Regions from separate parts of the Nonomuraea sp. NPDC050663 genome, predicted to be linked through region 3. Evidence: riboswitches for the same ligand, from Rfam matches in the RefSeq annotation. Region 3 holds a riboswitch; each other region holds the start of a gene.

Region 1 (9,926 bases), on a different contig from region 3:
CGTCAGGCCGCCGGCCAGGCCCGAGGTCGTCGAGGCCGCGGTGCCGTACGCCGCCCAGCTCGCCCTCATGGACGAACTGCTCACGGAGCTGAGCGACGACGAGTGGAGCGCGCCGGTCGTCAAGCACGGCACGGTGCGCGGCATGGTCGAGCACCTGGCCGCCAACGACCGCCCGGTGGCCGCGCTCATGGGCGTGCCCGACGGCCCGTGGCCCCGGTTGTGGCGCGGCCAGGCCACCACGCTGCTCGAACGTTTCTCCCGCAACGCCGGGCCGCTCCTGGAGGTCGAGGTGGATCTGGCGGGCCGCTCGCCCGCCCGCGGCTCCCTGCGCGCGGCGATGGTGCAGCGGGCCTTCGAGACGTGGACCCACGCCGACGACATCCGCACCGCGCTCGCCCGGCCGCTGACGGCGCCCGATCCCGATCACGTGCGCCGCATCGCCGGCTTCGCGATCCCGAAGCTGCCCAGGGCCCGCCAGGGTCCGCCGCGCGACGTCGCGGTGATGATCTCGCTGCTCGGTCCCGGCGGCGGCACCTGGACGGTCTCGCTGTCGGAGGTGCCCGGCCGGAGGGTGCCGCTGGCACTCACGCTCAGGGCCGACGCCGTCGGATTCTGCCGCCTGATGGCCGGCCGCGTGCCGCCCGACGACTTCCCCTACGAGGCGGAGGGCCGCGCCGCGCTCGCCCACGAGGTGGTCTGGGCCGCCTCCAGGCTGGGATGTGACTGATGGACGACCACGCGCTGCACATCCGCCTGGTGGCGGGCGACCTCGACGCCCTGGCCGAGCTGTACGACCTGCACAGCCCCTTCGTGTACGGCGTGGCCCTGCGGGTCACCGGCAGCGAGGGACTGGCCGAGACGATCACCCAGGAGCTGTTCGCGCACCTGTGGGAGCGGCCCGGTCAGTTCGACCCCGCGCTCGGCTCGCTGCGCGGCTGGCTGGTCTCGCGCAGCCTGCACGACGCGGCCACCCGCATCGAGGTCAGCTGATCAGCTCGTCACGGGGGCGTTCCAGGTCAGCACGACCTCCCTGGCGTGCTCGTGGCCCAGCCGGGAGTAGGTGCCGGTGTCGAGGCGGAAGAACCGGCCGTCGGCAGCGGGCAGCCCCAGCCAGCGCGCGGTGAAGACCCGCAGGAAATGACCGTGCGCCACGACGGCGACGTCACCCTCCACGTCCTTCACGCGGGCGATCACCCGATCTGCACGTGCACCGACGTCGTCGGCACTCTCACCGCCCGGCACGCCGTCGTCCCACAGGTACCACCCGGGCCTGGACTCCCTGATCACCGGGGTGGTGATGCCCTCGTAGTCGCCGTAGTCCCACTCCCACAGGTCGGGCTCGATCTCGTAATCGGTCAGCCCGGCCAGGTCCGCCGTGCGGCGTGCACGTGCAGCGGGACTCACCAGCACCAGGGCGAAATCGTGCGCCCGCGCCACCGGCCTCAGCAGCTTGGCCTGCGACTCGCCGTTGGCGGTCAGGGGCAGGTCGGTGCGGCCGGTGTGGCGCCCGTTCTTGCTCCACTCGGTCTCACCATGCCTGAGCAGCAACATCTCGTTCATGGCTCCATCATCTACGTGCCGCTCAGCTCTTCCACGACGGGGGTGAACCTGTCCAGGTCGTCGTCGTAGTGCAGCACGTAGGTGGAGATGTCGTGCTCCGAGCGCCAGTGACGGAGCTTGTCGGCGACGTCCCGCGTGGTGCCGGGCAGGACCTGCGGCGAGCCGGCCGACCCCTGGGCGAAGCTCCACGACCGTCCTGGCCGGGCGTCGCCGACCTGGAGCACGCTGGTGCCGAGCTCCAGCTCGTCGTAGCGCTCCGCCGTACGCAGCAGGTCGACCTTGGCCGCGAAGCCGGTGTCGGCCGGGTCGGGCCCGCTGCCGTCGGGCAGCACCCGCGAGGCGAGGTTGATCACGTCGGCCTCGCGGGCGGCGAGCTCCAGCAGGCGGCGGCCGCCCCCGCCGAGCAGCAGCCTGGGCCGCCCCGACGGCTGCTGGCGCAGCGCCTCGATTCGGTAGTGCTCGCCGTGGAAGGTGAGCGGCTCGCCCGACCACAGTCCCTTGAGCACGGTGATCGCCTCGGCCAGGCGCGAGATCCGCACGCCGGGAGGGTCGAAGGCCAGCCCGGAGCCCGCGTAGTCCTGCGCGAGCCAGCCGGTGCCCAGCCCCAGGTCCAGGCGGCCCTCCGAGAGCAGGTGCAGGGTGGCGGCCTCCTTGGCCAGCACGGCGGGATGGTGGAAGTCGTTGGCCAGCACCAGCGTGCCGACGCGCAGCGTGGTCGTGGCGCAGGCGGCCGCGGTGAGGGCGACCATCGGCGCCAGCCGGTCGCCGACGAGGTGGTCGGGCACGTAGAGGGCGTCGAAGCCGGTCGACTCCAGCCGCCTCGCCTGCTCGGACCACTGCTTGGCGGAGGCCGCTGAACGCAGGACCGCCGCGAATCGGAAGCGCCGCATGCCCGGACTTTACCAAGCGCTTGCTACGCGCAACACTGGACGCCATGCGCGATGTCACCGACCACGAGGTCGCCGCCTTCAGGCGCGACGGCTGGGTGCACCTGCCCGGACTGGTCGAGGAGGTGGGCGAGCTGCGCGAACGCGCGATCGAACGGCTCCGTGCCCGCTCCACGGCCCACGTCACGCTGGTGGACGAGGCCTTCGGCCAGAGCCGCGACGTGGCGCTGGAGGAGCAGCGCTTCGCCGGGCTGATGACCTCCTTCGGCCCCAACGCCGTCCGGCTGCTGCGCGGCGTGGAGGCGGTGCGGGTCCAGGTCACCAACCTGCTCGTCAAGGAGCCGGGCGAACACGGCGCCACCGAGTTCCACCAGGACTTCCCGTGGATGCCGATGGACCGCTCGGCCATGCTCACCCTCTGGGTGGCGCTCGTGGACGTGCCGGCCGCGATGGGGTCGCTGCGCTTCTACACCGGCTCGCACGCCCACGGCCTGCTCGGGCGCAGCTTCGTGCGCGAAGGCGACGACCAGCTCACCGCCCACCCGTGGCTGCGGGACCTCGCCCTCTCGTCGCCGCTCGACCTGGCCGCGGGCGACGCCACCGTGCACCACAGCCTCACCGTGCACGGCGCCCCCGCCAACCGGGGCAGCGGGACCCGCCTGTCGTTCACCGCGACCTACTTCGACGCCGAGACCCTCTACACCGGCGCGCCGTACAAGCAGACCGACGAGCTGGAGCTCAAGGTCAACCAGCCCTTCGACCACCCGAGGTTCCCGTGCCTGAGACCGTGAGGGGCCCCGTCGCCGACCTCGGCGCCACGCTCATGCACGAGCACGTCTTCGGCCTCAGCCCCGAGATCCTGTGGAACTGGCCCGACATCCCCGAGCGGCGCGACGTACGGCAGGCCGCCGCCAAGCTCGACGCCCTCAAGGCGGAGGGCATCGACACCATCGTCGACCTGACCGTGGTCGGGCTGGGGCGCTACGTCCCCGCCGTGCAGGAGGTCGCCGCGCTCACCGAGGTCAACATCGTGGCCGCGACCGGCCTGTACACCTACGACGCGCTGCCCCCCTACTTCGGCAACCGCGGTCCAGGCTCGCTGTTCGGCGGCCCCGACCGGCTGGCGGAGTTCTTCGTGCGCGACATCGCCGAGGGCATCGGCCGCACCGGGGTCAAGGCGGCCATCCTCAAGTGCGCCACCGACAAGCCCGGCATGACGCGCGGCTGCGAGCGGGTCTTCCGCGCGGTGGCCGAGGCGCACCTGGAGACCGGGGCGCCGATCACCACCCACAGCAGCGAGCCGGGCGGCCTGGAGCAGCAGCGGCTGCTGGCCGAGTGCGGCGTCGACCTGGCGAACGTGGTGATCGGCCACGCGGGCGACTCCACGAACCTGGCCTACCTGGAGGAGCTGCTCGCGGCCGGCTCCTCGCTCGGCATGGACCGCTTCGGCATCGACACCTTCTGCTCCTTCGAGGACCGCGTGTCGACGCTGGTGACCCTGTGCGAGCGCGGCCACGCGGGACGCCTGGTGCTGGGCCACGACTCCTACTGCTTCAACGACCGCTTCGACGCCGACGTCGTGCGGCGGCGCCATCCGGACTACCACCTGCTGCACATCTCCCGCGACGTGCTCCCGGAGCTGCGCAAGCGCGGCGTCACGGAGGAGCAGATCACCCAGATGCTCGTCGACAACCCCCGGAGGATCCTCGGTGGACTTTGACGTCTCCTCGGACTGGCACGTCGCCGCGCCGTACGACTTCCTGCGCACGCTGCGCCACGAGCACCCGGTCTTCCGCAGCGAGCACCTGGGCGCCTACGTGCTGAGCCGCTACAGCGACGTGCGCGGCGCCTACGCCGATCCGCGCCGCTTCTCCTCCAAGGGCTCGCTGACGATCTCGCGCAGCCTCACCGAGGAGACCAAGGCCAGGCTGGGCGAGCACGGCTCGTTCCTGTCGAGCTTCGTCGCCAACGTCGACCCGCCCGACCACACCCGGCTGCGCCGTTCGGTCTCGCGCGCCTTCACCCCGCGCGCGGTCGCCAACCTGGAACGGCGGTTCCGCGAGCTCAACGAGCGGCTGCTCGACCGCGTCGCACCGCAGGGCAAGGCCGACTTCGTGACCGAGCTCGGACACGAGCCCTCGGTCAAGCTCACCGCCCGCTTCATCGGCGTGCCGGAGGAGGACGAGGCCTTCGTCCAGGCCAGGGTGAAGGACTGGTTCCAGCTGTTCCTGTCGCCGCAGCCGCCCGAGCGCCAGCTCGAACTCGCCGACGGCTTCCTGACCTACCTCGCCTACGTCGACCGCCTGGTCGCCGCCCGCCGCGACGACCCGCGCGACGACTTCGTCACCCTGATGACCGGCAGCGAGCTGTCGCACCGCGAGGTGGTGGAGCTGATCTCCACGATCCTGCTGGGCGGCAACGACACCGTCCCCAACCAGCTCGGCAACAGCGTGCTGCGGCTGCTGCGCGAGGGCGTCTGGCCGGTGCCGGGCGAGCGGCTGGCGGGAGCGGTCGAGGAGTGCATGCGCATCGACGGCGCCTCGCTCGGCTCCTTCCGCTACGCGACGGAGGACATCGAGCTGCACGGCGTCACGATCCCGCGTGGCTCGCTGGTGCTGCTGTCGACCGACTCGGCCGCCCACGACGAGACCGTCTTCCCCGAGCCGGGACGGTTCGTGATCGACCGGCCCAACGCCGACGCCCACCTGGTCTTCGGCTACGGCATCCACTTCTGCGTGGGCGCCGCGCTCGGCCGCCTGCAACTGCGCACCGCCCTGGAGGTGCTCGGCGACCGGCTGCCCGGTCTGAGACTGGTCGAGCAGCCGGTCGTCTACCGCACCTCCCTCGTCGGGCGGGCGCTCGCCGCCCTGCCGGTGGAGTGGGCCTAACGCTTGAGCAGTCCCAGGGAGACGCCGCCCATGCCGGCCGCCAGCGCGGCCCAGGCGATCGCGGCGAACACGTTGCCGAGCCCGGCGAACCAGGCGACGGGGACCAGGAAGGGCGCCACGATCAGCGTGATCGCCGCCCAGGCGGGACCCGTCCTGCCGAGCAGTACGGCCACACCGAGGATCACCAGGCCGAGCAGCCCGGCGAACCACACCAGGCCCAGGGGCGAGGTGGGCAGGTCGTTCATCTCGGCGTTGTAGAGCCGGGTCGCGGTCGTCACGTCCAGCCCCGCCTTGCTGGCCGCGTAGAGGGTGTCGTCGGTGTTGCCCGACAGCGGGAGCGCCAGGGAGAAGGCCATGATCATGCCGACCAGCCCGAGCGCCGGCCTGCCCGCGCGCGCCACGCGGGCGACCCCGAAGAGCGCGGGAACGGTCAGGACCATCGCCAGGGCGCTGATCCACGACTGCATGGGGTAGGAGCCGAGGTTGTCGTAGAAGTTCTGGACGTACGGCTGCCCCTCCTCGGTCACCCCGGGCGGGGCGGTGACCAGGAGCAGCACGAACAGCAGCGGCATCAGGAACGCCGAGGCGACCATGGCGTAGCGGGCGAAGGTGTCGGCGCCCGACCTGGACGTGGTGTCGAGACTCGTCATGGCATCAAGGTCACTCGGTCGGGGGCCGCGGACATGAGTACGCCATACTCAAAACTCGTGGAGCCAGTATCTGTGGGTTTGGTGGGGGCGGGTCCGTGGGCTGAGCTCGCGCACGCGCCGATGTTGAAGGCCGGTCCGCACACCCGCCTGGCGGGCGTGTGGGCGCGCAGGCCCGAGGTGGCCGCGCGGCTGGGCGTGCCGGTCTACGAGCGGATCGAGGAGCTGTTCGAGGTCTGCGAGGCGGTCGCGTTCTGCGTGCCGCCCGGCGTGCAGGCGGAGCTGGCGGAGCGGGCGGCCAGGGCGGGCAAGGCCCTGCTGCTGGAGAAGCCGCTGGCCGACTCGCTGGAGAACGCCGAGCGGCTGGCCGGGGTGATCGCCGAGACGGGCGTCGCCTCGCAGATGATCCTCACCATGCGCTACGCGCGGGCGACCAGGGAGTTCCTGGCCGCCTGCCGGTCCATCGAGCCGCTCGGCGGCCAGGCGATCAGCGTCTCCGGCGCCCTGCTCGGCGGCGACTTCGCCACCCCGTGGCGGCTGGAGCGCGGCGCGATCCTCGACGTGGCGCCGCACGTGGTCGACCTCATGGACGCCGCGCTCGGCACGATCACCTCGGTGCGCGCTCACGGCGACCCGCTGCGCTGGGTGGGCCTGCTGCTGGAGCACGAGTCCGGCGCGGTCTCCGAGGTGTCGTTGTGCCAGGCGTCCAAGGCGGAGACGCAACGATTCGTCATCGTCGGCCGCGAAGGACTGGTCACCCTCGGGCACTCCGACGACGACCCGCTCGACGTCGTCGCCGAGGAGTTCGCCCAGACCGTGCGGCAGGGCGGCGGCCACGAGCTCGACGCCCGGCGCGGTCTGCACCTGCAGCGCATCCTCGCCGACGCCGAGAGGCAGCTCTTGACGTAAGACCACTTCGGAGAATTGATAGCGTTTGTCTGACGCGCAGAGCTGCAGCGAAGTCCGGTGCGAATCCGGCGCTGTCCCGCAACTGTCATAGCCAGGTCGCCTGCCTCCGCGCTGACGTCATCAACCCTCGTGGAAAAGGGTGATCCGTCGCTTCAACGCGGGTCTCTCGGTTCCAGCAGTGAAAGGACTACTCGTGAGACCCGTAGGAAAGGTCTTCGCGGGCCTGATGCTGGGTGCCCTCGCTCTGGCCGGTTGCGGCCAGAACAGCGCGAGCGCGCCCAGCCCGTCGGCCTCCGCCGCCACTTCCGCCCCGGCCCCCGCCCCCTCCAGCGAGGCCCCGGCCGCCGCCTTCCCCGTGACGGTCGAGGCGGGCAACGGCTCGGTCTCCATCGCCAAGAAGCCCGAGCGGATCGTCTCGCTGTCGCCCACCGCGACCGAGACCCTCTTCGCCATCGGCGCGGGCGCCCAGGTCGTCGCCGCCGACGACCAGTCGAACTTCCCCGCCGAGGCACCCAAGACCGCGCTGTCGGGCTACAAGCCGAACGTCGAGGCGATCGTCGCGCACAAGCCCGACCTCGTCGTCGTCGCCAACGACACCGACAAGATCGTCGCCGAGCTGGGCAAGCTCAACGTGCCCGTGCTGCTGGAGCCGGCCGCCATGAAACTGGAGGAGGCCTACGACGAGATCCTCGACCTCGGCGCCGCCACCGGCAACGGCGACCAGGCGGAGGAGCTCGTCAACACCATGAAGAGCCAGCTCACCGAGCTCGCCCAGGCCGCGCAGAAGGACAAGAAGCTCACCTACTACCACGAGCTCGACCAGACCCCCTACGCCGCGACGTCGACCACCTTCATCGGCCAGATCTACTCCCTGTTCGGCCTGGAGAACATCGCCGACAAGGCGCCCGACGCCGCGGGCGGCTACCCCAAGCTGTCGGCCGAGTTCGTCGCCCAGGCCGACCCGCAGCTGATCTTCCTGGCCGACGTCAAGTGCTGCCAGCAGAGCAAGGAGACCCTGGCCAAGCGGCCCGGCTGGTCGAAGCTGTCGGCGATCAAGAACGACCAGGTGATCCAGCTCGACGACGACATCGCCTCCCGCTGGGGCCCGCGCATCGTCGACCTGGCCAAGAACATCGCCGACGCGGTGGGGAAGGCCGCCTGATGCTCGCGGCCGACCGGCCCCGCCAGCGGGAGCCGCGGTGAGCCGGGTCCGGCCGCTGATGGCGGCCGGGGCCGTCGTGGTCCTGGCCGCCTCGATGATCGCCGGGCTGCTCGGAGGCGCGGCGGACATCTCCCCCTGGCAGGTGGTCCTGCAATGCCTGGACTGGCTGCCCTTCGTCGACGTCGACTCCGGCCTGGCCCCGGTCGAGCAGGGCCTGCTGTGGGAGCTGCGGCTGCCCAGGGTGCTCATCGCCGCCGCCGTCGGCGGCCTGCTGGCGATCGCGGGAGCCGGCTACCAGGGCGTCTTCCGCAACCCGCTCGCCGACCCCTACCTGCTGGGCGCGGCGGCCGGGGCCGGGCTGACCGTCACCCTCGTCATCGTCGCCTTCCCCGGCGCGCCCCTGTCGATCCCGGTGGCGGCCTTCGCCGGCGCCATCGGCGGCGTCATGCTCGCCTACGCGCTCGGCAACACCGCCGGGCGGTCCGGCGGCACCGCCACCCTGGTGCTGGCCGGAGTCGCGGTCACCTCGTTCCTGACCGCCATCCAGACCTTCGTCCAGCAGCTGAAGGTCGAGGAGCTGCAGCGCATCTACGCGTGGATCATGGGCGATCTCGGCGGCGGCTGGGACCAGCTGGCCCTCGTCCTGCCGTACGCCCTGGTCTCGGCGGTCGTGATGCTGCTGCACGGCCGCATGCTCGACGTGCTGTCGGTGGGCGAGGAGGAGGCCGTCAGCCTCGGCGTGCGCGCCTCGCGGGTGCGGCTGGTGGTGCTGCTGGCCGCCTCGCTGGCCACCGCCGCCGCGGTCGCGGTGAGCGGGCTGATCGGCTTCGTCGGCATCGTCATCCCGCACGCGGTGCGCCGCGTGTTCGGGGGCAGCTACCGCGTCGTGCTCCCGATGTCGCTCATCGTCGGCGCCGCCTTCCTGGTGGTCGCCGACCTGTTCGCGCGGACCGTCATGGCGCCCGCCGAGCTGCCCATCGGCGTCGTCACCATGTTCGTGGGAGCGCCCTTCTTCGTCGCCGTGCTCCGTACGACCAGGAAGGTGTCGGTGTGATCTCCGTCCAGGGGCTGTCGGTGACGCTCGGGTCCCGCGAGGTCCTGCACGACGTGCGGGCCGACGTGGCGCGCGGGGAGTGGCTGGCGGTCATCGGGCCCAACGGCGCGGGCAAGTCCACGCTGCTGCGGGCGATCATGGGCCTGGTACGGCACGGCGGCACCGTCACGCTCGACGGCCTGGAGACTGAGACGATCAAGCCGCGCCGCCGGGCCAGGCTCATCGCCTACGCGCCCCAGTCGCCGCTGCTGCCGCCCGACATGACCGTCTTCGACTACGCCCTGCTGGGCCGCACGCCGTACATCCCCTATCTCGGGCGGGAGAGCCGCCACGACCGCGAGGTCACCGGCTCGGTGCTGGAGCGCCTGGACCTGACCGAGCTGGCCGCCCGGCCGCTGGCGCACCTGTCGGGCGGCGAGCGCCAGCGGGTGGTGCTGGCCAGGGCGCTGGCCCAGCAGGCGCCGATCCTGCTGCTCGACGAGCCGACCACCGCTCTCGACCTGGGACACCAGCAGCAGGTGCTGGAGCTGGTCGACCGGCTGCGGCTGGCCGACGGGCTGACCGTGCTCACCACGCTGCACGACCTCAGCGTGGCCGCGCAGTACGCCGACTCGCTGCTGCTGGTCGCCTCCGGGCGCGCGGCCGCCTCTGGACGGCCCGCCCAGGTGCTCACCGAGGCGCTGGTCTCGCGGCACTTCGGCGCCCATGTGAAGATCGAGCCGGGCCCCGACGGGCGGCCCGTCGTCCACCTGGTCAGGGGAGGACCGTGAACCTGTCGTACCGCGACGAGGACGGCGCCGAGCTCGGCGCGCTGCTGTG
Region 2 (9,926 bases), on a different contig from region 3:
GTCGACCTGGGCGGCGACCTCCTGCTCCTGCGTGTCGGTGCCGAACATGTTGGGCAGGAAGCCGATGTTGAAGGCCACCAGGACGGCGACCGCGAAGCCCGGCCAGACACAACGGCGCAGGAACGGCTCGGCCGCCGACCACTTGGTGGTGGCTCGGATGAGGAGTCTCCGGATCAGCTCGACCACGATGACGGCTCCGAGAACGCCGCCCGCCAGGTTGAGCAAATTCTGGGACAAACTCATGGTCCAATCACATCAGAAAGCCTCGTCAAAGGTCACATTGCCCTCCACGGCCACCTGGTAGGCGGAGACACGCCGTTCGAAGAAGTTCGCGAGTTCCTGGACGTCCTGCAGCTCCATGAACGCGAACGGGTTGGCCGTGCCGTACCTGCGGCCGAAGCCGAGGCGGACCAGGCGCTGGTCGGCGACGTATTCCAGGTATTGGCGCATCTGCTCGGCGCTCATGCCGGGCATGCCGTCGCCGCACAGGTCGCGGGCGAAGGCGAGCTCGGCGGCGACCGCCTCCTCCAGCATCTCCACGACCTGCTTGTCCAGGTCGGCGTCGAACAGGCCGGGCTCCTCCGCGCGCACGGTGTCGACGACGCTGAAGGCGAACTCCATGTGCATGGACTCGTCGCGGAAGACCCAGTTCGTCCCGGTGGCCAGGCCCTGGAGCAGGCCGCGGGAGCGGAACCAGTAGACGTAGGCGAACGCGCCGTAGAAGAACAGTCCCTCGATGCAGGCGGCGAAGCAGATCAGGTTGAGCAGGAAGGCCCGGCGGTCCTCGCGGGAACGCAGCTCGCGCAGGTCGCCCAGGGAGTCGATCCACTTGAAGCAGAAGTCCGCCTTGTCGCGGATCGAGGGGATGTTCTCGACGGCGGCGAAGGCCTTGATCCGCTCGTCCAGGTCGGGCAGGTAGGTGTCGAGCAGCGTCAGGTAGAACTGCACGTGCACGGCCTCTTCGAACAGTTGCCTGCTGAGGTAGAGGCGCGCCTCGGGGGCGTTGACGTGCTGGTAGAGGTTGAGCACCAGGTTGTTGGCGACGATCGAGTCGCCGGTGGCGAAGAAGGCCACCAGCCGGTTGATCAGGTGGCGCTCCTGGGCGGTCATCCTGGGCAGGTCGGCCAGGTCGGTGTGGAGGTCGATCTCCTCGACCGTCCAGGTGTTGCGGATGGCGGCCCGGTAACGCTCGTAGAAGTCCGGGTAGCGCATCGGGCGCAGGGTCAGGTCCATTCCGGGGTCGAGCAACATCACTGGCACGCCTCGCAGTACTCGGGGTTCTCAAGGGAGCAGGCCACGGCCTCCTGGGCGGTGACCGTCGTCTGGGCGATGCGCGTCGCGGGGCGCGAGCGCAGGTAGTAGGTGGTCTTCAGGCCGCTCTTCCAGGCGTAGGCGTACATCGACGAGAGCTTGCCGATGGTGGGGCTGGCCATGAAGAGGTTGAGCGACTGCGACTGGTCGATGTACGGCATGCGCGCGGCCGCCAGGTCGATCAGCGCCTTCTGGGGCAGCTCCCAGGCGGTGCGGTAGAGCTGCCGCAGGTCGGCGGGGATGCCGGGGATGTCCTGCACGGACCCGTCGGCGCGCTTGATCGCGTCGCGCATCTCCTGGGTCCACAGCCCGCGCTCCTGCAGGTCGCGCACGAGGTAGCGGTTGACCTGGAGGAACTCCCCCGACAGGGTCTCGCGCTTGAAGACGTTGGAGACCTGCGGCTCGATGCACTCGTAGCATCCGGCGATGGAGGCGATCGTCGCGGTGGGCGCGATCGCGATCATCAGCGAGTTGCGCAGACCCGTCTTGGCGATCTTGGAGCGCAGCGCGGCCCACGCGACGCTCGTCGCCGCGCCGTAGTGGTCGGGATGCAGCACGCCCCGGAAGGCCCGCGTGTCGCCGTACGAGGGGTGCCGCCCGCGCTCGACCGCGAGGTCGGCGGAGGTGTCGTAGGCGGCCAGCGCGATCTCCTCGGCGATCCGCGTGGACAGCTCCCTGGCCTGCGGGGAGTCGAAGGGCAGGCGCAGGGCGAAGAAGACGTCGGCCAGGCCCATCACGCCCAGCCCGATCGGCCGCCACTTCCGGTTGGCGCGCTCGGCCTCGGGCGTCGGGTAGAAGCCCAGGTCGATGGTCTTGTCGAGGAACCGTACGGCGGTGCGGACGGTCGCGCGCAGCCGCACGAAGTCGACGTCGCCGCCGGCCACGTGGGCGGCCAGGTTGATCGAGCCGAGGTTGCAGACGGCGGTCTCGGCGTCGCTGGTGACCTCGAGGATCTCGGTGCACAGGTTCGACAGGTGGATGACGTTCTCGGGCCGCGCGGTCTGGTTGGAGGTGCGGTTGGCGGCGTCCTTGAAGGTCATCCAGCCGTTGCCGGTCTGGGCCAGGGTGCGCATCATGCGGCCGTAGAGGGTGCGGGCCGGGATGGTCCTGGTGGCCAGGCCCTCGGCCTCGGCCCGGCGGTAGGCCTCGTCGAAGGCGTCGCCGTACAGGTCGGTCAGGTGCGGGACGGCCTTGGGGTCGAACAGCGACCAGTCGGCGTCGGCCTCGACCCTGCGCATGAACTCGTCGGGGATCCAGTTGGCCAGGTTGAGGTTGTGCGTGCGGCGGGCCTCCTCGCCGGTGTTGTCGCGCAGCTCCAGGAACTCCTCGATGTCGGCGTGCCAGGACTCGAGGTAGACGCAGGCGGCTCCCTTGCGGCGCCCGCCCTGGTTGACGGCGGCGACGCTGGAGTCGAGGGTGCGCAGCCAGGGCACGATGCCGTTGGAGTGGCCGTTGGTGCCGCGGATGAGCGAGCCGCGCGAGCGCACCCGGGTCCAGGCGATGCCGATGCCCCCGGCGTACTTCGACAGCCGCGCGACCTGGGCGTAGCGGTCGTAGATGCCCTCGAGCTCGTCGCGCGGCGAGTCGAGCAGGAAGCACGACGACAGCTGCGGACGCCTGGCGCCGGAGTTGAACAGCGTGGGCGACGACGGCAGGTAGGCCAGGCCGGACATGAGCCGGTAGAGCTCGGCGGCCTCCTCGACGCTGTCGGACAGGCCGCAGGCCACCCGCAGGAAGAAGTGCTGCGGGCGCTCCAGCACCGCGCGGGTGGCGGGGTGGCGCAGCAGGTAACGGTCGTAGACGGTGCGCAGGCCGAAGTACTCGAAGCGCCCGTCGGCGTCGTCGTCGACGAGGGCGTCCAGCGCGCCGGCGTGCGCCGCGACGAAGGCGGCCAGGGAGTCCTGGACGAGTCCTTCCGCGTGGGTGGCGGCGATCGACTCGGAGAACGACCGCACCCCGTGCGTGGCCGCCTCGTCGGCGATCTCCTCGGCCAGCAGGCGGGCGGCGATCCTGGAGTTGGCCGGGTCGGCGATCACCCGTGCCGCGGCTTCCTCGATGGCCAGCCGGCGGTCGGCGGAAACGATCTGTGTCACGCTCTCTCCTCGCGAGCTCTTCCCCGTATGAGGGCAGGCAGGCGAGCACGGAGCTCCCTGGAGCCGCCCTCGAGGCCCATGGATGGACACGTCGCTGGCAGGTCTTCGGACTCGTGGGCTCGTCAATGCTTCCTACTGGCCGTCGCTTCCCAGGCGCGTGATGCGCCCAGTGCTCGATGACGGCGGTCGTTCCCACTCACCGCTGCGGGGCAGTCCCCGATTCGCACGGGGTTCCCTTTTGCTCCGCCACCCTGGTGTGGGCGGCGAACCAGCAACGGGCAGGATCCTACATCTAGTGGCGCAGACCGCAACTACCCCCGGTATGTTGTGGCGGGCGTGTCGAGCAGTCCGAGATCGATGAGCACGTCCCTGGTACGGTCGACCTCCGAGGTCAGCCAGACGCGGAAGTCCTCGCCGCTGAGCGGCATCGGCGTCCAGCCCCGGCTGCGGCAGGCGTCGAGCCACTGGTCGGAGTAGGCGGCCTCGTCGCAGGCGGCCATCGCGGCCTGCCGGGCGGGGTCGGCCATGTCCTTCGGGCCGAAGGCGGCGCACCACTCGGCGAAGTCGACCCGGACGCCGCACTCCTTCAGTGTCGGCGCGTCGACCTCCGGGACCCGCTCGTCGGTCGAGACGGCGAGCACCCGGACGCGGCGCTGGGCGATGTGCGGCCGCCAGGCGTCGAGGGTTCCCGCGGCGGCGGCCGCGGCGCCGTTGAGCAGGGCCGGCACGGAGTCGGCGCTGGCGGCGTAGCCGGAGTAGTCGACCAGGCGCGAGTCGGCGCCCACACCGCGGGCGATCAGCCCGAACAGCACGTGGTCGGTCTCCCCCGTGGGGCCTCCGGCCAGGAAGGTGCGGGCGGGGTCGGCGACCAGTTGCGCGGCGAAGGCGTCGAAGTGGGTGTAGCGCGAACCCCCGGGGACCACGACGACGACGGGCTCGCCGGCCAGGCGGGCCAGCGGGGTGGCCACCTCCAGGATCGGGCGGCCGTGGTTGAGCTCGGCGGCGGCCAGGGCGGGCAGGCCGGTGACGGTGATCGTGGTGATCGGCCCGGTGGTGTCGCGTCCGGCGAGGGGGAAGCCCCGCTGCTCCAGCGCCCTGCCGTACGCCTGGGCCATCGGCGTCCACGGCGCGGCGGCGGCCACGACCGAGACGGGACCCAGCCGCGACGCCGTTCCCGGCCCGGAACCGCAGGCGGCCAGGGCGGCGGTGCTGGCGGCCACCCCCAGCCCGAGCGCGAAGAACTGCCGACGCCGCATGGACGCCCTCCCCCGACGATCTATCTGTTACCAGAGGTTATGCACAGATCACGGCGAGTTACACATCGGTCCGAGATGGCGACAAATCAGGATTGGAGTCACTTCCAAGTGGGGTGCCGCACCCTGACGGCATGACTCAACTGATGCTCCCCGGCCAGGCCGCCGCGCCCGCGGGGCCGGTCGACCTGAGCGCCATGTACCTGGTGCACCACGCCTTCCGCCGCGACCTGACCGCCTTCTGCGAGGCCGTCGCCCGCGTCCCGATCGCCGAGCGCGCCACCTGGCGGGCCCTGGCCCGGCGGTGGGACCGCTTCCACCTGATCCTGCACAAGCACCACACCGGCGAGGACAGCGCCCTGTGGCCGTTACTGCGCGAGCGGGCCGCGGGCGACGTGCTCGCGCTGGCCACCCTCGACGGCATGGAGAGCGAGCACGCCGAGATCGACCCGCTGCTGGTGGGCTGCGACGCCGGGTTCGGCCGGCTGGGCGAGCACGCCGACGAGGAGGCGCGCGACGCGCTCCTCGGACGCCTGCGCACGCTGGCCCAGCGCCTGCACCGGCACCTGGAGCACGAGGAGAGCGAGGCGATGGCCCTGGTGCAGCGCCTGCTGTCGCAGGCCGACTGGGAGCGGCTCGACAAGGAGTTCCAGTCCGCGTACGGCATGCGCGAGCTGCCGTTCATGGCCTCGTGGGCGCTGTACGGCCTGCGCGGCGAGCAACTGCGCGAGGTGCTCGCCAAGATCGACAGCAAGCCGCTGGAGCTGCTGTGGTCGTGGTGGTGGCGACGCTCGTTCGAGCGCGGCGAGAAGGAGGCCTTCGGGCGATGATCAGTCGTCGGCCGGGACGGTGAAGAAACGCAGCTGGACCGGCCTGGACCCCTCCGTGCGGCGCTCCTGGTAGGCACGCAGCAGCCGCATGTAGTCGTCGAAGAACTCGCGCACCTCGGCCTTGGTCAGCCAGGCGAGCCCGCGCGAGGCCAGCACCCAGTCGGGGTCGGCGGCGTAGGCGGCCGGCAGGCTGTCGAGCAGCTGCCGGTCCTCCTCCAGCGCCACGCGGTGGAAGGCCATGAGCGCGTCGCGGCCTTCCGGGGGGAGCTGGTCGGGCGTGGGCAGGCGGATGTCGCCGGGACCGCTCCTGCGCCACCAGCGCTCACGCCCCGCCGAACGTTCGGGGATCTCCTCGATGAAGCCGTACTTCTCCAGCTGGCGCAGGTGGTAGCTCGTCGTGCCGGTCTTGGCGCCGAGCAGGTCGCCGAGCGTCGTCGAGGTGGCGGGGCCGTGCACCTCGAGGTGGCGCAGCATCTGCTGGCGCATCGGATGGGCCAGGGCCTTGAGCCTGGCCGGGTCGTCGAGCATCCACGGCTCCTCCATGGGGATGACCTTACTCCTTCCGCCGAACGAATTCTGCAGACACTTGTTTGCAGAGAAGTCTCGGCAGAGTACCGTCGGCAATATGGTGAAATCTCTCCTCTTAGCGCTCGTCCTGAGCACGACGCCGCCTGCCGTACCGGCGGACCTGACCACGACGGAGGTCAGCTTCCCCGGCCACGGGATCACGCTGCACGGCACCGTCGTCTCCCCCGCCGAGGCCCCGCCCGGCCGTCCGGGCATCGTCCTGATCCACGGCTCGGGCAGCGGCAACAAGCGCACGACGCTCATGACCGAGGCGGTGGCCTTCGCCCGGCAGGGCCTGTCCGTCCTGGTCTACGACAAACGTTCGGCCGGCTACTCGCTCACCCGGCGCAGCTACCAGGAGCTGGCCACCGACGCGCTCGGCGCGGTGGGCGCCCTGCGCGGCCGGCCCGGCGTCGACCCCGGCAAGGTGGGCGTCCTGGGGATCAGCGAGGGCGGATGGGTCGCCCCGCTGGCCGCCTCCCGCTCGGAGCAGGTGGCGTTCGTGGTGACCGTGGGCGGCAACGCGATGGAGCCGCTGCGTCAGCAGAGCTGGGCCGTCGCCGACTCGCTGCGCCGGGCCGGGGTCTCCGGCTCGCTGCCCGGCCACGCCGTGCCCTCCTTCTACCGGCTGCTGGCCGACGGCGGCATGTTCGCCGAGGCCCACCACGACGCGGCGGGCGTGCTCGGCCGCGTGCGTCAGCCCGTACTGGGCGTCTGGGGCGACGGCGACCTGCTCACCCCGCCGCAGGAGACGCCGGGGCTGATGGCCCGCGCGCTCTCCCACGACCACTACACGCTGCGCTTCTTCGCAGGGGCCGAGCACGCCGCGCACGTCACCCACGACGGCGGCGTCACCCGCTCGGAGGAGCTGGCGCCCGGGTACGCCGAGAGCGTCGGCCGCTGGGTGGGCGAGGTCACGTCGGGACGGCTGCCCCGCGGGGAGCAGGTGGGCACGCTCCCCCGCCAGACGTCGCTGACGGTGCCGGTGCCGCCGATGGCCTGGTGGGAGTCGGCGGCGGCGCAGCTCGCGGCGCTCGCGCTGTTCGCGGTGATCCTCGCGGGCTACCCGCTCTGGGCACTGGCGCGCCGCGTGCGAAACCGGGGCGTCGGCGTGCGGGGAGCGGTCGTGCGGGGCGGCCGGGCGGCACGGGTGCTCGCCCTGCTGGCCCCGCTGACCGCCTTCGGCGCGCAGGCCTACCTGATGTACCTGGTGATCACCGGCGCCGAGCTGGCCACGCCGGGTCCGCTGCTGTTCGGCCGCCCGCTGCCGTGGCTGGGGCTGCAGCTGCTGGCGGTGGCGGCGCTGGTGGCCGCCGCGCTGACCGTGCCCGCCTGGCGGCGGGCCCGGGGCTCGGAGAGGGTACGGCTGGGCGTCCTGCTCACCGGTGGAGCGCTGTTCCTGCCGTGGGCCCTCTACTGGGGCCTGCTCACTCCACTGTGACGCTCTTGGCGAGGTTGCGAGGCTTGTCCACGTCACGCTCCAGCGCCACGGCCGCGTGATAGGCCAGAAGCTGCAGCGGGATGGTGAGCAGGATCGGGTCGAGCTCGATCTCGTTCTTGGGCACCACGATCACGTCGTCGGCCAGGTCAGCCTCGGGCTCGCGGTGACCGACCATGAGCACCTTGCCGCCGCGGGCGCGGATCTCGCCCAGGGTGGTGAGGTTCTTGTCGAGCAGCTCGTCGTCGGGGACGATCGCCACGGTCGGCAGCTCGGGGTTGATCAGCGCGAGGGGCCCGTGCTTGAGTTCGCTGGCCGGGTAGGCCTCGGCGTGGATGTAGGAGATCTCCTTGAGCTTCTGGGCGCCCTCGCGGGCCACCGGGTAGCCGCGCACCCGGCCGACGAACATCATCGACGGGTGGTGGGCGTACTTCTCCGCCAGCTCCTTGATCCTGTCGCCCTGCTTGAGGATCTCCTCGATCTGCTCGGGCAGCTTGCGCAAGCCCGCGCAGATGCGGCGGCCGTCGGCGGGCGACAGGTCGTGCACGCGGCCGAAGTGCAGCGCGATCAGCGCGAAGGCGACGGCGGTCGAGGTGAAGGCCTTGGTGCTGGCGACGGAGACCTCGGGGCCCGCGTGCAGGTAGACGCCGCCGTCGACCTCGCGGGCGATGGCGCTGCCGACCGCGTTGACGATGCCGATGACCCGGCCGCCCTTGCGCTTGAGCTCCTGCACGGCGGCCAGGGTGTCGTAGGTCTCGCCCGACTGGCTGATCGCGACGTAGAGGGTGTCGGGGTCGACGACGGGATTGCGGTAGCGGAACTCCGAGGCGGGCTCGGCGTCGGCGGGGATGCGGGCGAGCTCCTCGATGAGCTGGGCGCCGATCTGGCCGGAGTAGTAGGCGCTGCCACAGCCGATGATCTTCACGCGGCGGAAGGAGCGGGTCTCGCGCGGGTCCATGTTGAGCCCGCCCAGGTGGGAGACGTGGAAACGTTCGTCGATGCGGCCGCTCATGGTGCGCGCGACGGTCTCGGGCTGCTCGGAGATCTCCTTGAGCAGGTAGTGCTCGTAGCCGCCGGTGTCGTAGTGACCGGCGTCCCAGTCGACCGTCAGCGGCTCCTTGGCCGTCTCCAGTCCCTCGGAGGCGAAGGTGTGGAAGCCGTCGGCCTTCAGCACGGCCAGCTCGCCGTCCTCCAGGTGCACCACCTGGCGGGTGTAGCGGACCAGGGCGGCCACGTCGGAGGCGGCGAACATCTCCTTCTCGCCGATGCCCAGGACGATCGGGCTGCCGTTGCGGGCGACCACGACCTCGCCGGGGCGCTGGGAGTCGACGACGGCGATGCCGTAGGTGCCGACGACCCGCTTGAGCGCCAGCCGTACGGCCTCCTCCAGGGTGGAGGTCTCGTCGACGGTGGCGGCCAGGAGGTGGGCGAGCACCTCGGTGTCGGTCTCGGAGACGAAGACGACGCCGTCGGCCTGGAGCTTGTTGCGCAGCTCGGTGGCGTTCTCGATGATGCCGTTGTGCACCACGGCGATGCGCTCGTCGGACGAGAGGTGCGGGTGCGCGTTCACGTCGCTCGGCACGCCGTGCGTGGCCCAGCGGGTGTGGCCGATGCCGGTCTTGCCCTTGAAGCTGGCGGGCACGAGCTTGGCCAGGTCGGCGACCCGGCCCTTGGCCTTGCGGACCTTCAGGCCCTTGTTGGAGACCACGATCCCGGCCGAGTCATAGCCCCGGTACTCCAGGCGTTGCATGCCCTCCAGCAGGATGGGGGCGGCGTCCTTCGGTCCCACGTAGGCGACGATTCCGCACATTCCTTGAAATCTCCCTCTATCCGTAGACGATCCGGCGCAGCTGCCTGAGCGACAGCTCCGGGGCCGACACGCGGCGCGCCGGCAGTTCTGCGGCGATCCTGGGGAAGATCTCATCGTTGGTCAGGCCGCGGGCTTTCAGCTCGCGGTGCCGGCGGCGGACGAACTCCTCGGCGGGTTCTGAGAAGTACGCCAGCACATCGGCGACCACGCGCGCCGCCTCTCCCTGGCCCAGCGGGCTGGTCCTGGTGAGGTGCGCGATGAGGTCCTCGTAGGGATGCACGTCCTGGACCGTACCCACGCCGACGCACTTTCTCCAACATCCTGCCCGGAATCGGGCAAGAATTAGGCCAAGCCGCGCTTGAATCGCCACCAAGCGACGATCCAGGCCGCCGCGCCGACGGCCAGCAGCACGCCGACCGGCCCCGCCGTACCGGCCGGATCACCGCGCAGAGCGGCCTTGAGACCGGTGGTGGCCCAGTAGCCGGGCGACAAAGGCGCGAGCGCCTGCGCCCAGCCGGGCAGCATCGCGACCGGCACCAGCGCGCCGCCCAGGCCGCTGACGGCCAGCGCGGCGATGTTGCAGACCGCGCTGAGCTCGCCGGGCGAGCGCACCAGCGTGCCCAG
Region 3 (9,926 bases):
AAGCCGGGGCGCTTCATCCCCCTCGCCACGGAGGCCGTTGACGCCTGCTTGTTCACAACCATCTGCCGTTCGACGTGACCGGCGACCGTTGACGGTTGCCGCCTGGGCCAGTTGTCATCCGCGCTCCAGGTCACTATCCGTAACCAGCCTCCGCGCCGGCGAGCAATCGGTGCAGACAAATGAACTCAACCCGCACCCTTGCGGATCACTGGCGCGAGGTGGCTCGCGCGCCCCGCCGTGTGGCCGCTCTCCAGTTGTTCGGCGGCGCGTGCGGGGAGATCTCCAGAGTAAGGGGTTCGGTGACGGAATGGGGGCTCTGAGCAGCAGGCCCTTTATGGCTGTCTAGTTCGGGAGAATGCCTGTCGCATCAGCAGTCAGTCGATGCCGGTGGCGGCGATCAGAAGTGGTGTGAATGCAGTGTTGCGTGCCCAATCCCAGGGCGCTTGGGCCGCAGCAGAGGCTGTGGCCCGCTGCGTTCGCGTGGGCGGGATCTCTGGTATTCATCGTGCCATCACTCAGAGGCCTGGGGCGAAGGGCGAGGGCTCGGCCCAATAGGCAGAGCCTCCACCCTCTGGAGTGCTATTTCCAGCCCGATACGAGCGTCAGCTAGCTATTTCTCAAGCTGAGGCGTACTCTCCCGTATTGCGTCGGGAGGTGCCGTCTGCGTTATGTCCTCAAACTCAACGAATTCTATTGTGAGTTCGCCTGGTTTGAGGACTATCTTCCTGACCATGCGTCCTCGCATAGTTTTCAATGCGAACCCTAGGAGGATGATGAGTGCCAGGAGCGGCACTCCTCCTACGGTGAGGGCGTGCCACCAATCGACCACCATGCGCGTTTCCTGTCAAGAGAAGGCCATGCGCTGTGAGCGCCGCTTGCGATCTTCTGCTGGATCAGCTTGCGAGAGTCGTCCTCCGACAGAGCGGTGGCTCTGAGGTGCTCGAAGGCGAATTCGTAGTCGGCGACCAGCTCGAGATCCTCGACGATGCGGGCTCCGTAGAGCGACTCCAAGTACACAGCATCGTCGAGATCCTGGAACTTCACATGGACGAAGACGCCCGTGTTGATCGGATGCCTGCCGTCCAAGGGGAGGACTCGCACGCTCACATGCTGGAGCAGAGACTGCTCAAGCAGGCGCTACTGGCGGTCCATCCGGGCTTCGACCTGTGAGCGGATGCCGCTCTGGGTGATGCGGGCGACACCACGGGCGGCCACGATGACCTCACGGGCGCAAGTCCTCGGGTTGCAGAAGCCCCGGCATGAGCTGGGGTTCTCAGCCTCGATGCTCGATGGCTTCCGCCTCCAGCCCCAGCAGCGTTATGTACTCCTGAGGCAGGGCGTCTTCGTCATCTTCCCACCACCCGCGCTGGTCGGCGTCGTGGAGCAGACCGATAAGTTCGTCGAGCTTGTCTGCGTCGAGCTCGAAGAGCGCGGCCAGCGCCTCGATGTCGCCCACGCCCGGCATGGTCTTGGACGATTCGAGGCGGCTCATCTTGCGGGTTCCGGTGCCTGCCGCCCATCATGGGCAGAGCCCGGTTCGCTGCAAGGATGAGCTGATCAGCTCCCATGCCCGAGACAGTGGCTCCTCGGACAACACGTCTGCGGGCAGCAGCGGCCCGCCGATCTCCGGTTCCAAGACGAGCCGGATGAGGTCATGAAGCCGACCCGGGTCCGGATCGCCGACGATGCCGGCAGCCGCGGATCGGCGTCGAGGATGCGTTGATGATCGGCCGGAGGAGTGAACGCGGGGCAGTCGCCTCAGCTGGCGAGGTGCGATGGAGCCGAGCGTGAGGCTGAGATGCTCCTGCCCCCACCAGTGCCGGTCGAGCCGGATGCCGGATCTGCTCTCAGCAGCGGCGAAGGCTGACGACTGCCACGTCATCAGCCGCCGATCCCCGCGCGCGACCGGCAGCTGATCCAGCCACGCGTATTCCGTCTCCGGCGTCATCGTCGCCGGGGCCATGGGGTCGAACAAGGCGATCAGTGATCTGCCTGCGGCGTAGCCCATCATGGTCTGCGCGTTGATCGTCCAGTACAGCGCGAGTGCTTGGCCGGTGGCGGAGAGTTGGACCAGCCGAATCATCGCCCTGCTGCAAACCGGCTCGACCACGACGAGCCAGCCGTCATGGTGGCCGACCAGGGCACCGGCGTTCGATTCCGGATGTTCGACGTCACTTCAGCGGGCGGAAAGGACCCACTCGGGGTTGGCCACTAAGGCCGAGCAGAGCTCGTCCATGTCCATCCCGCTCACCCAGGTGACCGCTCCCTGATGGGGTATGAAATCGTCGGCGTAGGGATCCACCTGGTTCATCCTGCTCTCCCAGGGGCGGAGGTGATCACGACATTCCGCCGATGTGAGCCGCTTCGTCGGCTCACGGTTCCGAGAACGCAACACGCCGACAATCACGCCGGACCGACCGAGTACGCCTGGTTGCCGATATGCCGCGATCCACCCTGGCGGCCCGGCCATGGATCCGTCGATATGCCGATCTAGCCCAGCATGGGGGTAAGTCCCTGGATCGGGGGGAGGTGCACCACCGTGCCTGATGCGCCGCTCGCGTCGACCGTTCGGCCCGGATCGGGGTCTGGCGGGGGCTGGTGCGAGCGGATGGAGTGAGCAAGCGGCCCGGCGCCGTGTCCCTCCGCGACGGCTCGGGCGCGCCCACGAGGAGCACACTCCCGAGGATCGGCGCTCTCTTCTATGAGGCGGTAGTTGACGCTAAAGGGTTGGAAGGATACATTCCGGTAGATTTCACAGCAGTTCAGGGGAAATCCGGTGAGATGCCGGTGCGGACGCGCCACTGTATCCAGGACTCAGATCCTGGGAGCCAGGTCGCCTGAACGGCCGTGACCTCATTGCACGGGACGCGATATCCCTGAGGAGGCACGATGAGCGGACTGTCCGCTCCCACCACTATTCCCTTGCCACGCCTGCGTGTCTGGCTGCTGGCCGTACCCGTACTGCTGCTGATCGCCTACCTGGTCCTGATGGACAACGGGGCGGTCTCGCAGACCGGTGCCCTCCTCCACGAACTCATGCACGACGGGCGTCATCTGCTCGGCGTGCCGTGCCACTAGGAGCGGGCGTGATTCGGACCCTTGTGGTCAGGGGGCTGCTGCTTGGCCTCCTGGCCGGACTCGTCGCGGGCGGATTCGCCTTCTTCGTCGGTGAGCCGCGGATCGACAGTGCGATCGCGCTGGAGGAGGCGGCCGCCGCGGCGGCGCCTGCGGAACCCGAGCCTGCCGGGCACAGCCATGACGTGGAGATCAGCCGTCCGGTGCAGAAGGCCGGGTTGTTCCTGGCCACCGGACTGTACGGCCTGGCAGTGGGTGGAGTGTGCGCCCTGGTGATCGCGGGATTGCGCGGTCGTGTCGGGCCGAGGAACGAGGGCGGGCTGGCGCTGGCCGTCGCCGGGACGGCGTTCGTGGCCGTCATTCTTGTTCCCTTCCTGAAATATCCGGCCAACCCACCTGCCGTCGGTGACCCGGAGACGATCAACAGCCGCACGGTCCTGTATGTGGTGATGCTTCTGGTCGGCCTGGCCGCGACCGCCGTCGCGGTCGCCGTCTCGCGCAGGATCGCCGCCGGATCCTGGCAGCGCTGGATCGGCGCGGTGGCCGCCTTCCTGGTGCCGGTGATCGCCGCGTGGGTGCTGCTGCCGACGATCAACGAGGTACCCGACGGCTTCCCCGCCACGTTGTTGTGGGAGTTCCGGGTGGCCTCGCTGGGCACGCAGCTGGTGTTCTGGGCGGCGTTCGGCGTGCTGTTCGGGTGGGTCTCCGAGCGGGCATCCCGGCGTGCTGACGCCCTGGTCGCCGCCTGAGCGGCATGTTGCTCGTCCGGCATGCCGCGACTCCTGGCATGCGCGCTGCGTGCTTTCCCGCCGACGAGGACGCGGACCGGGCCTCGCTGGCCACGGCCGCGTCCCTGTCGGCGCGTATCGGGAAGGCGTCGTCCTTGTCGACGCGTATCAGGGAGGCGGGGTTCGCCTGGGTGTCGCCCGCCCCGGCCGCCGCGCAGACCGCGATGGCGCTGGGGTGGGAGGCTCGCCCGGTCGCGGCTCTGGCCGAGGCCGACCATGGGCGCTGGCGCGGCCTGCCGTACACGCAGGTCGCCGAAGACGAGCCTGAGGCGCTGGCCGCGTGGCTCGCCGATCCGGAGGCCGCGCCCCACGGTGGTGAAAGCCTGGCGGCGCTCGCCACGCGCGTCGCGGGGTGGATGGAGTCCGTGCGCGACGAGCCCGAGATCGTGGCGGTCTGCGACGCCGGTGCGATCAGAGCCGCCCTCGGTCACGCGCTCGGGCTCGGCCCGGCGCGGGCCGCCCTGTTCGATCTCGCGCCGCTGTCCACCACGCGGCTCGCGCCCGGTCGTGGCGGATGGCGCGTCGCCCATGTCAACCGGAAGGCCACGTCTTGACGATCACCTACCCGTTCAGCGCCGTCGTCGGACTCGACGACCTCAAGCTCGCGCTGCTGCTCAACGCAGTGTCGCCGCGCGTGGGAGGGGTGCTGGTGCGCGGCGAGAAGGGCACCGCCAAGTCCACGATCGTCCGCGCCCTGGCCGGCCAGCTGCCTGCTGTGCGGGTCGTGGCGGGCTGCCGCTTCGCCTGCGACCCGGCGGCGCCGGATCCCGGGTGCCCCGACGGCCCGCACGAGCCGGGCGAGCAGCGGTCTGTACGGCCGGCGGCGCTGGTCGAGCTGCCGGTGGGCGCCTCGGAGGACCGGCTGGCCGGTTCCCTGGACGTCGAGCGTGCGCTCACCGAGGGGGTGAAAGCCTTCGAGCCTGGCCTGCTGGCCGCCGCGCACCGGGGCGTGCTCTACGTCGACGAGGTCAACCTGCTCCACGACCATCTCGTCGACCTGCTGCTCGACGCGGCTGCCCTGGGCACCTGCTACGTCGAGCGGGAGTCGGTCTCGGTACGGCACGCGGCCCGTTTCCTGCTGGTCGGCACCATGAATCCGGAGGAGGGGGAGCTGCGGCCACAGCTTCTGGACCGTTTCGGCCTGACCGTCGAGGTGCGGGCCTCGCGCGACCCCGGGGAACGGGCGGAGGTGATCCGCCGCAGGCTGGCCTTCGACGCCGATCCCGACGCCTTCGCCGCCCGCTGGACCGGCGCCGAGTCGAAGCTGGCCGAGCGCATCGCCCTGGCTCGGGCGAGGCTGGCGGACGTGCGGTTGCCCGATGCGCGGCTGCGCCAGATCTCGACGGTCTGCGCGGCGTTCGAGGTCGATGGGCTGCGGGCGGACCTGGTGACCGCCCATGCCGCCATCGCGCACGCGGCCTGGCACGGGCGCGATCGGGTGACGACCGAGGACGTGCGGGCGACCGCCCGCCTGGCCCTGCCGCACCGCCGGCGGCGCGACCCCTTCGACGCGCCGGGGCTGGATGAGGAGCTGCTGGACCGGCTGCTGGCGGAGACCTCGGGAGACGACGACCCGCCGGACGGAGGCCCGGACGGCGGCACAGACGGAGGCACAGACAGCGGCCCGGACAGCGGCACAGACGGCCCGCCGGGACCCGACGGGCCTGACCACGACACACCGCCCGACCAGGACCGGAACGGGCCGCAGAACCGGGACGGGTCACAGGACCAGGAGAGGGCCTCGGGCGAGCACCGGCCCGGCCCGGACGGCGCCGATGGCACACAAGCCGATGGCACCCAAAAGGCCACAGACCCGGCCTCCGGAACAGCCGAACCCGGGCCTGAGTCCGGCACCGCGCAGGTGGCCGCGGTGGCGGCGCCGTACCGGGTGCCGCTGCTCGAGGTGCCCGGTGTAGGCGAGGGTGCGGCGGGGCGGCGTTCCCGCTCGCGGACGCCGCGCGGCCGGGCCACCGGCTCCCGCCACCCGGACGGCCGGGTTCGTGACCTGCACCTGGTCGCCACACTGCTGGCCGCCGCCCCCCACCAGCGGCAGCGCGGCAGGACCGGAGACGGGCTGCGGCTGCGGCAGGAGGACCTGCGCGAGACCGTCCGCGAAGGGCGGGAGGGCAACCTCGTGCTCTTCGTCGTCGACGCGAGCGGCTCGATGGCGGCCCGCAAACGCATGACGGCGGTCAAGACAGCCGTGCTGAGCCTGCTGCTCGACGCCTACCAGCGCCGGGACAAGGTCGGCCTGGTCACCTTCCGCGGCCACGCCGCGACCGTGGCGCTGCCGCCGACCTCCTCGGTCGAGGCGGGAGCGGCACGGCTGCGTTCGTTGCCGACCGGTGGGCGCACCCCGCTGGCAGCCGGACTGGTCACCGCCGCCGAGGTGCTGCGCGTGGAGCGGCTGCGCGACCCGGCCAGGCGTCCGCTGGTGGTGCTGGTGACCGACGGCCGGGTCACGGCGGGCGGTGACGTCGACCGGGCCGCCGGGTTGCTGCGCGGCACCGCCTGCGTGGTGGTCGACTGCGAGAGCGGCCCGGTACGGCTCGGCCTGGCCGTACGGCTGGCCGCGAGGCTGGGGGCTCCGCTGATGCCGCTCGAGGACCTGGGCTCTGCCGTACGCGACTATCGGAAGGCGGGCTGAGATGCCGCAGGGCAAGCCGGAGCAGGTCCCCGACGACGGGCTGACCACCAGGCAGCGCCGTACGAGACCGTTGTTGATGGTGCACACCGGCCCGGGCAAGGGCAAGTCGACGGCCGCCTTCGGGATGGCCCTGCGCGCCTGGAACCAGGGCTGGCCGATCGGCGTGTTCCAGTTCGTCAAGTCGGCCAAGTGGCGCATCGGCGAGGAACGGGCGCTGAAGGTGCTGGGCGAGAGCGGCGAGGGCGGGCCGGTGACCTGGCACAAGATGGGCGAGGGCTGGTCATGGATCCAGCGCCCCGGCAGCGAGGAGGACCACGCGCGTGACGCCCGCGAGGGCTGGGAGCAGATCAAGCGCGACCTGGCCGCCGAGACCTACCGCTTCTACGTGCTGGACGAGTTCACCTACCCGCTGAAGTGGGGCTGGCTGGATCTCGACGACGTCCTGAAGGCGCTCACGGGCAGGCCCGGCAGCCAGCACGTGGTGATCACCGGCAGGGACGCGCCGGCGCTGCTCGTCGAGGCCGCCGACCTGGTGACCGAGATGGGCAAGGTGCGCCACCCCATGGACGCCGGGCAAAAGGGCCAGAAGGGCATCGAGTGGTAGTTCCGCGCCTGGTCATCGCCGCTCCCGCCTCCGGCAGCGGCAAGACGACGGTGGCGACGGGGCTGATGGCGGCCCTGCGGCAACGCGGGCTGAGGGTGTCGCCCCACAAGGTGGGCCCCGACTACATCGACCCCGGCTACCACGCGCTGGCCAGCGGCCTGCCGGGCCGCAACCTGGACCCGTGGCTGGTGGGCGAGGAGCGGGTCGCGCCGCTGTTCCTGCACGGCGCGCGCGGATGTGATCTCGCGGTGGTCGAGGGCGTGATGGGCCTGTTCGACGGCAGGGGCGAGAGCGACTTCGCCTCCACCGCCCACGTCGCCCGGCTGCTCGACGCGCCGATCGTGCTCGTCGTCGACGCCGCGCGGCAGAGCCGGTCGGTGGCGGCTGTCGTGCACGGCTTCGCGACCTTCGACCCGCGGGTCCGGGTGGGCGGGGTGATCCTCAACCGGGTCGGCTCCGACCGGCACGAGGAGCTGTGCAGGGCCGCGCTCGGCGAGGTGCCGGTGCTCGGCGTCATCCGCCGCGACGACGCGGTGGCGACCCCGTCCAGGCACCTCGGGCTGATCCCGGCCGCCGAGCGGGAGTCGGAGGCGCTGGCGGCCGTGGGGCGGCTGGGCGAGCTGGTGGCTCGCTCGTGCGATCTGGAAGCCCTGGTACGGCTGGCCGCGACGGCTTCCCCGCTGCCGGACGGACCCTGGAGCCCGGCGGCTGAGCTGCACGGCGGACCGGATACAGCGCGGACGGTCGTCGCCGTGGCGGGGGGAGCGGCGTTCACCTTCGGCTACATCGAACACGTCGAGCTGTTGCGCGCGGCGGGCGCCGAGGTCGCGGTATTCGACCCGCTGCGCGACGAACGGCTCCCCGAGGGCACGAGCGCCATCGTGATCGGCGGGGGCTTCCCCGAGGTCTACGCCGACCGGCTGGCCGCCAACGAGCCGTTGCGTAAGCAGGTGGCGGCCTTCGACGGCCCCATCGCGGCCGAGTGCGCCGGGCTGCTCTACCTGTGCCAGGAACTGGACGGGCTGCCCATGTGCGGCAGAGTGCCGGGTGCGGCGCGGATGACCGATCGGCTGACGCTCGGCTACCGGGAGGCGGTCTCCGGCACGTCGCTGCTCACCAGGGCGGGCGAGCGGTACCGGGGCCACGAGTTCCACCGGACGGTCGTCGAACCGCCTGGCGCGCTCTTCAGCGAAGGAGGCGGACACGGCGACGCCCTGGTGACCGCCTCCTACCTGCACCTGCACTGGGCGGGCACACCGGAGCTGGCCGGGCGGCTGCTCACTCCGCCTCGCTCGCGATGGCGTTGATCGCCGCCACCGCCATCGCGCTGCCTCCCCGGCGTCCCCGCACGATGAGGTACTCCAGATCGCTCGCCGCCAGAGCCTGTTTCGACTCGGCCGCGCCGATGAACCCCACCGGCAGGCCCAGCACCGCCGCCGGGCGCCCCGCTCCCTCGGCGACCAGCTCCAGCAGCCGGAAGAGGGCGGTGGGCGCGTTGCCGATGGCGACGACGGAGCCTTCGAGCCGGTCGCGCCACAACTCCAGGGCTGCGGCGCTCCGGGTGGTGCCCAGCCGCTCGGCCAGCGCCGGGACCGCCTGGTCGGACAGGGTACAGAGGATCTCGTTGCCGGCGGGCAGTCTCCGGCGGGTCACGCCTGAGGCGACCATCATGGCGTCGCACCACACCGGCGCGCCGGCCCGCAGAGCCTTCCTCGCCTCGGTCACCACCGAGGAGGACCAGGCCAGGTCCCGGGTCAGGTCGGTCATGCCGCACGCGTGGATCATCCGGACCGCGACCTGCGCGACCTCGGGCGGCATCCCTCTCAGATCGGCCTCGGCGCGGATGGTGGCGAACGACTGCCGGTAGATCTCGGCGCCGTCGCGGATGTAGTCGGTCACTTCTGCCTTTCCTCGTATCCGCCGGGGGTGGCGAGCATCACGGTGACCGGTCCCGGCGGCAGCCCGCACAGCCGGTCGCAGCCGGCGAAGTGCACCGGCCGCGCTCCCGTCCAGCGGGCGGCGTCGGCCTGCACGTCGGCCAGGGACTTGGCGCAGCCGGGGCTGCCGGTGCACGCGGTCACGCCTGCCCACGGGGAATCGGGGTCGGTGACGAAGCCGTCGGGCACGCGGGCCATGACGACCGTGCGCCATGGCGTGAGCCGTACCTCGGCGGCGGCCTCGGCCAGGGCGAGCAACTGCGCGGGAGACAGGCGCCCGAGGGGGATGAGCGCCTGCTGCGGGCCCGGCTCCGTGGAGGGCGGGACACCCTTCCACGGGTTGCCGAGCCGGGCCCCGAGAGCGTCGGCGACCCGTTCGGGGCCCAGTTCCGAGATGCGCCATTCGGCGGTGCGCAGCCTCAGGAACGCTCCTGCGGCCTCCAGCATCGCCCCGGTGGTGACCGGCAGGTCGCTCTCGCGTCCGGCCAGGAGCAGCCTGTCATCCACGAGGGTCACGTCGGCCGGCAGGCCCGTCTCCCCGAGGGCGAACAGGAAGCGTCCCGGCAGGCCGGCGAGCTCGGGACGGCCGCACAGGGCCCGGTCGAGCTCGACGATCAGCGAGCGGTCCACGAGGGGGGAGGCGACGATGTTGCGCACTCGCTCGTGCGTCGGCGAAGGCAGCAGCCCGGCGGCGGCGATGCGCTCGGCGAAGGCGCCGGGATCGCTCAGTCCGCGTACTTGCAGGTTGGCGCGGGAGGTCAGTTCGATGACGCCCGAGCCGAGCTCCTCGGCGCACGCAGCCAGCACGCGCAGCTGGTGGGCGGACAGCAGGCCGCCGGGGATGCGGACGCGCGCCAGCGGTCCGTCGGCGGCCT

The links. A riboswitch is a leader RNA that binds a small molecule or an ion and turns the genes downstream of it on or off. The one in region 3 is predicted to bind cobalamin.
Region 1: another riboswitch for cobalamin. It lies ahead of ACIBH1_RS07150 (ABC transporter substrate-binding protein); the one in region 3 lies ahead of ACIBH1_RS42955 (CbtB-domain containing protein).
Region 2: another riboswitch for cobalamin. It lies ahead of ACIBH1_RS21365 (ribonucleoside-diphosphate reductase subunit alpha); the one in region 3 lies ahead of ACIBH1_RS42955 (CbtB-domain containing protein).

The regions. Positions count from the first base shown of each region.
Region 1 covers NZ_JBITGL010000002.1:512,878-522,803, forward strand. The annotation lists gene ACIBH1_RS07105 (hypothetical protein) at 1-727, shown strand, start outside; gene ACIBH1_RS07110 (sigma factor) at 727-990, shown strand; gene ACIBH1_RS07115 (histidine phosphatase family protein) at 991-1,560, opposite strand; gene ACIBH1_RS07120 (TIGR03621 family F420-dependent LLM class oxidoreductase) at 1,572-2,450, opposite strand; gene ACIBH1_RS07125 (phytanoyl-CoA dioxygenase family protein) at 2,495-3,238, shown strand; gene ACIBH1_RS07130 (phosphotriesterase) at 3,223-4,167, shown strand; gene ACIBH1_RS07135 (cytochrome P450) at 4,157-5,335, shown strand; gene ACIBH1_RS07140 (hypothetical protein) at 5,332-5,985, opposite strand; gene ACIBH1_RS07145 (Gfo/Idh/MocA family protein) at 6,043-6,891, shown strand; cobalamin riboswitch at 6,894-7,014, shown strand; gene ACIBH1_RS07150 (ABC transporter substrate-binding protein) at 7,085-8,053, shown strand; gene ACIBH1_RS07155 (FecCD family ABC transporter permease) at 8,112-9,107, shown strand; gene ACIBH1_RS07160 (ABC transporter ATP-binding protein) at 9,104-9,877, shown strand; gene ACIBH1_RS07165 (adenosylcobinamide amidohydrolase) at 9,874-9,926, shown strand, end outside.
Region 2 covers NZ_JBITGL010000006.1:230,467-240,392, forward strand. The annotation lists gene ACIBH1_RS21355 (mechanosensitive ion channel family protein) at 1-243, opposite strand, end outside; gene ACIBH1_RS21360 (ribonucleotide-diphosphate reductase subunit beta) at 256-1,251, opposite strand; gene ACIBH1_RS21365 (ribonucleoside-diphosphate reductase subunit alpha) at 1,251-3,404, opposite strand; cobalamin riboswitch at 3,483-3,692, opposite strand; gene ACIBH1_RS21370 (tripartite tricarboxylate transporter substrate-binding protein) at 3,716-4,660, opposite strand; gene ACIBH1_RS21375 (hemerythrin domain-containing protein) at 4,792-5,487, shown strand; gene ACIBH1_RS21380 (ArsR/SmtB family transcription factor) at 5,488-6,030, opposite strand; gene ACIBH1_RS21385 (alpha/beta hydrolase) at 6,113-7,495, shown strand; gene glmS (glutamine--fructose-6-phosphate transaminase (isomerizing)) at 7,482-9,302, opposite strand; gene ACIBH1_RS21395 (hypothetical protein) at 9,319-9,582, opposite strand; gene ACIBH1_RS21400 (ABC transporter permease) at 9,645-9,926, opposite strand, start outside.
Region 3 covers NZ_JBITGL010000022.1:111,956-121,881, forward strand. The annotation lists gene ACIBH1_RS42935 (Scr1 family TA system antitoxin-like transcriptional regulator) at 799-1,101, opposite strand; gene ACIBH1_RS42940 (hypothetical protein) at 1,274-1,456, opposite strand; gene ACIBH1_RS42945 (hypothetical protein) at 1,520-2,083, opposite strand; gene ACIBH1_RS42950 (hypothetical protein) at 2,177-2,311, opposite strand; cobalamin riboswitch at 2,727-2,856, shown strand; gene ACIBH1_RS42955 (CbtB-domain containing protein) at 2,890-3,078, shown strand; gene ACIBH1_RS42960 (CbtA family protein) at 3,087-3,824, shown strand; gene ACIBH1_RS42965 (histidine phosphatase family protein) at 3,830-4,417, shown strand; gene ACIBH1_RS42970 (putative cobaltochelatase) at 4,414-6,510, shown strand; gene cobO (cob(I)yrinic acid a,c-diamide adenosyltransferase) at 6,512-7,114, shown strand; gene ACIBH1_RS42980 (cobyrinate a,c-diamide synthase) at 7,123-8,421, shown strand; gene ACIBH1_RS42985 (precorrin-8X methylmutase) at 8,393-9,013, opposite strand; gene ACIBH1_RS42990 (precorrin-3B synthase) at 9,010-9,926, opposite strand, start outside.